4 regions of the Sphingobium mellinum genome follow, and region 1 is predicted to be linked to each of the others. Evidence: riboswitches for the same ligand, from Rfam matches in the RefSeq annotation. Region 1 holds a riboswitch; each other region holds the start of a gene.

Region 1 (2,195 bases):
TCCGGCCTATTTGGAAGCGCCGAAGATTTCCGAATGGCCGCAGGTCGACTGGAAGCCGAGCAAGGAAGCGATCCGCGTCGATCTCGACACGCTGACCCCCGACGTGGTGCAGAGCTGGAAGCATGGCGACCGCCTGCTGCTCAACGGCAAGATGCTGACCGGCCGCGACGCAGCGCACAAGCGCATCCAGGACATGCTGGCCAAGGGCGAGCCGCTGCCGGTCGATTTCAAAGGCCGCGTCATCTATTATGTCGGGCCGGTGGACCCGGTGCGCGACGAAGTGGTCGGCCCCGCCGGCCCCACCACGGCGACCCGCATGGACAAGTTCATGGACATGATGCTGGAACAGGGCCTCGCCGCCTGTGTCGGCAAGGCCGAGCGCGGTCCGGCGGCGACCGACAGCATCGCAAAGCACAAGAGCGCCTATCTGATGGCGGTCGGCGGCGCGGCCTATCTGGTGGCGCGGGCGATCAAGGCGGCCAAGGTGGTCGGCTTTGAGGACCTTGGCATGGAAGCGATCTACGAATTCGACGTGCAGGACATGCCGGTGACCGTCGCTGTCGACAGCGACGGCCAGAATGTCCACCGCCTGGCCCCGCTGGTGTGGCAGGAAAAGATCCGCAAGGAGCATCTGCTCGAAGGCGCCTGATACCGGGCTGATCGACGACAAAGAGGCGCCGCTCGTGAAATTCGGGCGGCGTTTTTTTTGAAGGGGCTGGCTGAAAGTAAGTCTGGTTCCAACCTTGCAGACCAGACGGCTTGTCAGTGCGCCAGCGCCGGGATAAGAGCGGCGCGTCCGGGCTTTGCAAATGGGTCGGACAAAGATCGCGCCGGTGCCTTGCAAGGGGCTTAATAGGGAACACGGTGAGAAGGGCGACCTTCGAATCCGAGGCTGTCCCTGCAACTGTAAGCGGTGAGCGCGATGTACATGCGCGGCGGGACATGGTTCCTCGCCGTCAGCCACTGGGCCGGACGCTAAATCCTGCGAGGCCTGGGAAGGCCGTGCATCGCGCGATGACCCGTGAGCCAGGAGACCTGCCGGCGTCTGGTCGCTCTTGCCTTGGCCCAGGGGATGGCCGTGGCCCGGTATCTTTCCGTCTGAGCGACGAACGAGCGGTGGAGGCCGCATCGGTTCGCGCGGTGGTCGCCTGGGGCGTCCGGCTGCCGACGCGTGCCGACCGTCGTCGATAGTCGGCCATGCGCCGATGGTCGCGCACGGCAGGCCTCCGCCAGCCAGTCGCTGACGCCGGGGACCGAATATGAAATCGAACATACAGACCTTCGCGCTGGGCGTGGCCGGCATTATCGCCGCCTTGGGTACGCCTGTCTTTGCCGCTGATGATGAAGGCGCATCCACTTCTGGCGAGGACACGACCGCCGCGAGCGAAATCGTGGTATTCGGGCGCGGTGAGGCGAAGATCGGCACCGCCCACGCCGCCAGCGAGGGCAGCGTCGCCGGGGCGGATTTGCTGGTCCGCCCGCTGCTGCGCGTCGCGGAACTGCTGGAGGCCGTGCCCGGCATGGTCGCGGCACAGCATTCGGGCAGCGGCAAGGCCAACCAATATTTTTTGCGTGGTTTCAATCTCGACCACGGTTCGGATTTCACCACCTATATTGACGGCGTGCAGATGAATTTCCGCACGCATGGCCACGGCCAGGGTTACCTCGATCTCAACGGGTTGATCCCCGAGATTGTCGCGCGTGAGGATTTCCGCAAAGGTCCCTACCGCGCTGACGGCGGCGACTTCGCGTTGGCGGGCGCGGCCTACATGACGACAATTGACGGGTTCGACAGGCCCTGGGTCGCAATTGAAGGCGGCTCTTACGGCTCGCGTCGGGTTGCCGCAGGCGGGACGATAAAAGGCCTGGGCGCGGGCGACCTGACCCTGGTCGGACAGGCGAAGCGCTATGACGGGCCGTGGCAGGAAGCCGAGCGGTTGCGTCACTATTCAGGCTTCGCCAAATATGTGATGCCTGCGGGCGCGGGTACGGCGGAAGCGACGTTCCACGGCTATCGCGCGACCTGGCGGCCGACCGAGCAGATCCCCGAGCGCATCATCGGCAGCGCCCAATGCGCGGACCGCTTCTGCTCGCCCGACCCGTCGGCACGAGGCGAGACGACGCGGCTCGTGGCCAACCTCGCGGTTCGGGAGCCGGACTGGAGCGCGAACCTCTACGGCCAATATTACGGCTGG
Region 2 (2,195 bases), 210 kb from region 1:
AGTGAGGCCGGCCAGAACCCCGCCAGTGGCTGCCCCCCGAGCACCGCCGCGCCTTCGCCAACCAGCGCTTGCGGCAGGTGGTCAGGATAGGTCGGCATGTCGCATCCAGTCGTCAGCACCGCGTCATAGCCCTGGGAAAGCGCATGATGCAGCGCTGCGTTGAGGCCGCCCAGCGGGCCCAGGTCCGGGGCTGGCCGGTCCGGAAGGCTGGTCAGTCCCGCCACCTCCCGGCCGCAGATGACGATGGCGTCGACATGAGGGTCGAGCGAGGCGACCGCGTGATTCAGCAGCGTCCGCCCGTTGAGCATCGCCAGCGCCTTGTCGCTGCCGAAGCGGCTGGATCGTCCGCCCGCCAGCACCGCTCCCAGCAATCGCATGCATCGCCTCCTTGGCATGAGCCCCACTTTCCCTTATGGCGCGCCGGGTGAGCGGGCAACCGCTGACACAAGAAGATCGCGCCGGTGCCCGAATGGGCTGAAAAGGGAATGCGGTGCGGGCGAACTGTGTTCGCCCTATGCCGCGGCTGTCCCTGCAACTGTAAGCGGTGAGCGCGATGCACGGGGACCCATGCTTTCAAAAGGGGAAGCCATGGGGACCGGCCACTGGGCGACAATGCCCGGGAAGGCTTGTGCATGAGCGCTTTGACCCGTGAGCCAGGAGACCTGCCGGCGCATGGTCGCTCTTGCCTCGGACCCAGGGATCGGTCCGGGCACGGTGTTTTCCGTCTGAGCGACGCCAGCGGCGGGGGCCGCATCGGTGCGCGGGGCGGGGCGTTGGCGTCTCCCTTTCCAGCATGCCGACCGTTCGTTCGGAAGCCCCTGCCTGAAGTCGCGTGACGCTCAGGGAAGACATATAATGATGAAAACCGGAATTTCGCTGCTGGCGCTGCTCGCCGCCACGCCCGCGCTCGCGCAGGACAATGACGAAATCATCGTCACCGCGCTGGGCATCGAACAGCCACGAGACGAAGTCGGCCAGGCGGTGACCGTCATTGACGCAAAGACCATCGAAACGCGCCAGACGGTCAGCATCGCGGACCTGATTGCCACCACGCCGGGCGTCCGCTTCAACCGCGCCGACGCCGTGGGTGGCGTCACAGGCGTCTCGATCCGTGGTGCTGAAACGACGCAGACGCTGGTGCTGCTCGACGGCGTCAAGGTCAATGATCCCAGCGGCATCGGCGATCTTTATGATTTCGGCAATCTGCTGACCGGGAATATCCGTCGCGTGGAAATCCTGCGCGGCTCCAACTCGGTCGTTTACGGCAGCCAGGCGATCGGCGGCGTCGTCAATATCATGACCGGCCAGCCAAAGGAGGGCTTCGGTGGCAGCGCCTCGGTCGATTACGGCTACGCCGATACGCTGAATGCCAAGGCCGATGTGTCGGGCACCAGCGGCATCGCGTCCGGCGGCGCGGGCGTCGCCTATTTCCGCACTGACGGCATCTCCGCTGCCAAGGGTGGCACGGAAAAGGACGGTTATGAAAATATCGCCACCAACGCCAAGCTGAAGCTTGCCTTTACTGACAATCTCAGCCTCGACCTGCGCGGCTATTATATCCACGCCAATCTCGACACCGACATTTTCTTCGGCGCGCCTGCTGACACGACCGACCGAAGCAAGCTTGACCAATATGTCGGCTATGCGGGCCTCAATCTCGCGCTGTTCGACGGCAAGCTGACGCAGCGCGCCGCCGTCACCTGGTTCCGCAATGACCGCGATTATTTTTCCCCCTTTGGCGACTATGGCTATTCGGGCACCGACCTGCGATTCGAATATGAAGGCGTCTATCAGCCCATCGACGAGGCCAAGCTGATCTTCGGCTATGAGCATGAGCGGCCCGATTATGACTTCACCGGCTTCGGCTCGACGGAAAGCCATCGCGCGAACATCGATAGCGTCTATGCTCTGGCCGTCGTCAAGCCCCTGACGGGCCTGTCGCTCACCGGCGGTGTGCGCCATGACGACCATAGCCAATTTGGTGGCGCGACCACGCTGGGCGCCAACGCCAACTATACGCCCAATGAAGGCCAGACCAACTTTCGTGCCAGCTATGGCGAGGGCTTCAAGGCGCCGTCGCTCTATCAGCTTTATGACAGCTTCAGCGGCAATTCCACACTCGATCCCGAACGGTCGAAAAGCTACGACATCGGCATCGACCAGCGGCTCGACGGCAATCGCGCGATCATCTCGCT
Region 3 (2,195 bases), on a different contig from region 1:
ATGCTCGCCCAGATCGCGGGCGATCGTCCATGCGCCACCGGTAAGGCCGAGCTTGTCGCCGAGCAGCGCCATCGCCTCGATCCCGGCGATGAGCAGCGCGACGAGGGCGGAAACCAGCGTGATGGTGATGTTGTAGTAGAGCTTGCGGATCGGCTTCACGAACGCCCATTGATAGGCGCCCATCATCAGCGCCCCGTCGGCGGTGTCGATGAGCGCCATGCCCGCCGCGAACAGTAGCGGGAAGATGAGGATGGTGGAGAGCGAGAGGCCGCTGGCCGCCTGGCCTGCGGAGAGGCCGAGGATCGCGACCTCTGTCGCGGTGTCGAAGCCGAGGCCGAAGAGGAAGCCGAGCGGCGCCATGTGCCAGCTGCGCGTCACGAGGCGGAAGACCGGGCGGAAGAGGCGCGAAAGCAGCCCGCGATTGCCCAGCAGCATGTCCATATCTTCGTCGACATAGGTGCCGCCGGCGCGGACATGGCGGAAAGTCCCGAGCACGGAGCGCAGGATGATGAGGTTCATGGCGGCGATCGTGAAGAGAAAGGTGGCCGACACGATCGTCGCCACGGTCCCGCCGATCGACCCCGCCGCCTCAAACCCGCTCAGCGCATTGGTGGCAATCGCGATGCCGACGGCGGCGATCAGGACGATGGCGCTGTGGCCGATGGCGAACCAGAAGCCGACCGTCAGCGGGCGCTGGCCGTCCTGCATCAGCTTGCGCGTCACATTGTCGATGGCGGCGATATGGTCGGCGTCAACGGCGTGACGCAGGCCAAGGCTCCAGGCGAGAAGCGCGGTGCCAAGCATCACCGGCTGGGTGGCGAACAGCAGGAAGGCCCAGAGCCAGAGCAGAAGATTGGCGCTGATAAGCGCGGTGAAAAGGCCGGTCGCGCGGCGGCGAAGGGCCAGGGAATCAGCGGTCATGCGGGTTTGTCCCCGTCGGCGTCAGCGAAACCGGACGGAAGCCGCCTTCATGCCGGGCGGACGCCTGAAAAGCGCCCGGCATGCGGACAGCAGCTCCCGCTGCGTCAAGCGTCGCTCAGACGGAGTACCGTGCCGCGGCCATCCCCTGGACCAAGGCAAGAGCGACCAGACGCAGGCAGGTTTCCTGGCTCACGGGTCACAGCTTGGCGCATGGCCTTCCCAGACCTCGCATGATTTAGCGTCCGGCCCAGTGGCTGACCTTCCGACGGGACGGCAGGTCGCTATGCGTTTCGCTCACCGTTTACAGTTGCAGGGACAGCTGCGGATTCATCACCGCATTCCCTATTAAGCCCCTTGCGGGGGCACCGGCGCGATCAGTGAAGGATGGGCGAACCCAGCCTTCGGCGGCAGTCATAGTGGGCGCGCGCGGCAAAGGAAAGTGGGCAAGCGCAGAATGTTACGAGGGCGACGTTGGGCGAAGTGATCGACCTGGAGCATAGCCCGATCTGACTGGCGGATTAGGCTCAATTCATCTTGTATTTTCGGCATTTTCCAAGTCAGCAGATGATGCTGTCTGCTTCGAAAAATGCTCTACTCGCGGATGAACAGCGCGCCATAGGGGGGGAGTCCGCCTTTGCCGCCGCCATTGACCGCCGCGAGCACGGTGCCGTCCGACGCGACAGGGTCCGGCCAGGGGACGGCCTGGCCTGACAGGTTGAAGGCGCAAAGCAGCGCCTGGTCGCCCGCCACCCGGCGGAAGACGAGGCGGTTGTCGTCGGCCAGCAGCAGGTCGAGCCGGCCGTACCGCAGCGCGGGAGTGTCGCGGCGAAGGGCCAGCATCGCGCGGGTGAAGTTCAGCAGAGAGTCGGGGTCGGCTTCCTGTGCGTCGACCGCCTTTGCGAGATTTTCCTCGCCCGGCGGCAGCCAGGGCGGGGCGGTGGAAAAGCCGGCCTCGCTGGCGCCTGCTTCCCAGGGGATAGGGGTGCGGGCGCCGTCGCGTGACAGGGTGAGCGGCCAGTTGGCGATGGCTTCGGGGTCTTGCAAGCGGTCGAACGGGATGTCGACCTGCGTCAGCCCCAGTTCCTCGCCCTGATAGAGGATGGGGTTGCCGCGCAGGGCGATGAGCAGCATCAGCTTGAGCCGGGCGAAGGCCGGGCGGTCCCGCGCCGCGCACCAGCGGGACAGGGCGCGGGGCGCGTCGTGATTTTCAAAGGCCCAGCTCGGCCAGCCCATGCCCGGCTCGTCGGGCCAGAGCGCCACCGTGTCGGCGACCA
Region 4 (2,195 bases), on a different contig from region 1:
GGCGGCGGCCGTGCTGTTGCCGATCCCCATCTCGCCCACGATCAGCAGGTCGCACTCGCGCTCCACCATCGCCGCGCCGGCGTTGAGCGCGTCGAGGCAATCCTGCTCGCTCATCGCCGGCGTTTCGCAGAAATCGGCGGTCGGCCGGTCCAGCGCGATCGGCACGACGCGCAACTCCGCGCCGCAGGCCCGCGCCAGCGCATTGATCGCCGCGCCGCCGCTTTCGAAATTCGCGACCATCTGCGCCGTCACCGCCGAAGGGAAAGCGCTGACCCCGCGCACCGTCACGCCATGATTTCCCGCGAACACCGCGATGCGGATCCGGTCGGCGCGGGGCCGCTCGCGCCCCTGCCACCCCGCCATGAACAGCGCGATCTCCTCCAGCCGGCCGAGCGAACCCGCAGGCTTGGTCAGCACCGACTGCCGCGCCGCCGCCGCCGCGATCGCGTCGCCTTCCGCCTGTGGAAGCGCCGCCAGCGCCCGCGCGAACGCCGCCCTGCTCTCGAAACGCATCATGAGCAGACAAAGCCTTCGGGCGGCACGCGCACGATGAAATGGCCCTTCACGCCCGCCGGCCAGTCGGCATAGCGCACCACTCCCTGCTCGCTCGCCGCATGGCGCGCCGCATAGTCCAGGATCGCCCGCGCCGCCGCCGCATCGGGGGCAAAGTCACCCAGCACATAGCCGACCTTGCCGGGCCCGCGCACATGGATGGTGCAATGACGCTGACAGGCGAAGAGGCACGGCATCTCCTCGACCACGATGTCGGCATAGGCATCCGGCTCACTTCCCTGCACGTCGCGCAGGGCCTGGGCCAGCAGCGCGCCGCCGCGCCGCCCCTCGCCATCCTCGCGCTCGTCGGCGGAAAGCCGGCAGGTCGAACAGACCACGACCGACGCACTTGGGGGAACGGGCCGCAGCATCAGCGGCGCCCTCCCACGACCGGGATGATATAAAAGGTCATTCTGCTTCCGCCTCCGACACGATCAAGCCCGGCCGGACAGGCGGCACGGAAACGCGGATGGGACCGCGTTCCCCGCACGGCCGGGCCGGCAAGGCAATGGCTGTCGCTCTGCGGGAAAGCCCCGTTCGTCCGGCACACCCTGGCCGGTCGAAGAACGACTGCGTCAGGCAGGTCTCCTGGCTTGCGGGTCAGCGCGTCCGGCCGCCTTCTCGGGACAGAATCAGTCCCAATGGCAGATGTGGCCGATCCGCTCTCCGCTCACAGTTGCAGGGGCAGCGCGGGCTTGACCCGACTTCCCTTTTCATCCCTTTGGGGGAACCTGTCGCGACCGCGCTGATAATCGGACCGAGCCGGTCCCGCAAGCGCTAGATGGATGCGCGCCGATGTGTATGCTGCACCTGCACAGCCTCGGGAGCCGCCAGCCATGACCCTTAGCGCCGATCAGCCCTGGTGGAAGGGCGCCGTCATCTACCAGATCTATCCCCGCAGCTTTCAGGATTCGAACGGCGACGGCATTGGCGACCTCGCCGGCATCACCCGCCGGCTGGACCACATCGCGCGGCTGGGCGCCGACGCCATCTGGATCTCGCCCTTCTTCACCTCGCCGATGCGCGACTTTGGCTATGACATTGCCGATTATTGCGGAGTCGATCCGATCTTCGGCACGCTCGACGATTTCGACGCGCTGGTCGCCCGCGCGCGCGCACTGGGCCTCAAGGTCACGATCGACCAGGTCTATGCCCACAGTTCCGACCAGCATGACTGGTTCCGGGAAAGCCGGGAAAGCCGCATCAATGCCAGGGCCGACTGGTATGTCTGGGCCGATCCCAAACCGGACGGCACGCCGCCCTGCAATTGGCAGTCGGTCTTCGGCGGCCCGGCCTGGACCTGGGACGCGCGGCGGCGGCAATATTATATGCACCAGTTCCTTGCCAGCCAGCCGCAGCTCAACGTGCACAATCCAAAGGTGCAGGACGCGCTGCTGGACGCGATGCGCTTCTGGCTCGAACGGGGGGTGGACGGCTTCCGGCTCGACGCGCTCAACCATGCGATGCATGATCCCGCCCTGCGCGACAATCCGCCCGCGCCTGATGACGGCAAGCCGCGCACCCGCCCCTTCGACTACCAGATCCGCCGCTACAGCCAGTCGCACCCCGATGTCGTGGGCTTCGTCGAGCGCATCCGCGCACTGTGCGATCGCTATGGCGCCATCTTCACCATGGCCGAAGTC

Evidence for each region. A riboswitch is a leader RNA that binds a small molecule or an ion and turns the genes downstream of it on or off. The one in region 1 is predicted to bind cobalamin.
Region 2: it holds a riboswitch for cobalamin, as region 1 does, so the genes downstream of both, AAC640_RS03110 (TonB-dependent receptor plug domain-containing protein) here and AAC640_RS04200 (TonB-dependent receptor) in region 1, are expected to answer to the same signal.
Region 3: it holds a riboswitch for cobalamin, as region 1 does, so the genes downstream of both, AAC640_RS09785 (HoxN/HupN/NixA family nickel/cobalt transporter) here and AAC640_RS04200 (TonB-dependent receptor) in region 1, are expected to answer to the same signal.
Region 4: it holds a riboswitch for cobalamin, as region 1 does, so the genes downstream of both, AAC640_RS09775 (DUF1636 domain-containing protein) here and AAC640_RS04200 (TonB-dependent receptor) in region 1, are expected to answer to the same signal.

Annotation. Positions count from the first base shown of each region.
Region 1 covers NZ_JBANRK010000001.1:820,803-822,997, forward strand. Annotated here, with positions in the region: gene AAC640_RS04195 (fumarate hydratase) at 1-649, shown strand, start outside; cobalamin riboswitch at 815-1,057, shown strand; gene AAC640_RS04200 (TonB-dependent receptor) at 1,260-2,195, shown strand, end outside.
Region 2 covers NZ_JBANRK010000001.1:609,043-611,237, reverse strand. Annotated here, with positions in the region: gene mobA (molybdenum cofactor guanylyltransferase) at 1-377, opposite strand, end outside; cobalamin riboswitch at 443-684, shown strand; gene AAC640_RS03110 (TonB-dependent receptor plug domain-containing protein) at 856-2,195, shown strand, end outside.
Region 3 covers NZ_JBANRK010000006.1:78,994-81,188, reverse strand. Annotated here, with positions in the region: gene AAC640_RS09785 (HoxN/HupN/NixA family nickel/cobalt transporter) at 1-921, opposite strand, end outside; cobalamin riboswitch at 1,079-1,306, opposite strand; gene AAC640_RS09780 (alpha-amylase family glycosyl hydrolase) at 1,513-2,195, opposite strand, start outside.
Region 4 covers NZ_JBANRK010000006.1:76,690-78,884, forward strand. Annotated here, with positions in the region: gene cobT (nicotinate-nucleotide--dimethylbenzimidazole phosphoribosyltransferase) at 1-516, opposite strand, end outside; gene AAC640_RS09775 (DUF1636 domain-containing protein) at 513-923, opposite strand; cobalamin riboswitch at 1,114-1,302, opposite strand; gene AAC640_RS09780 (alpha-amylase family glycosyl hydrolase) at 1,389-2,195, shown strand, end outside.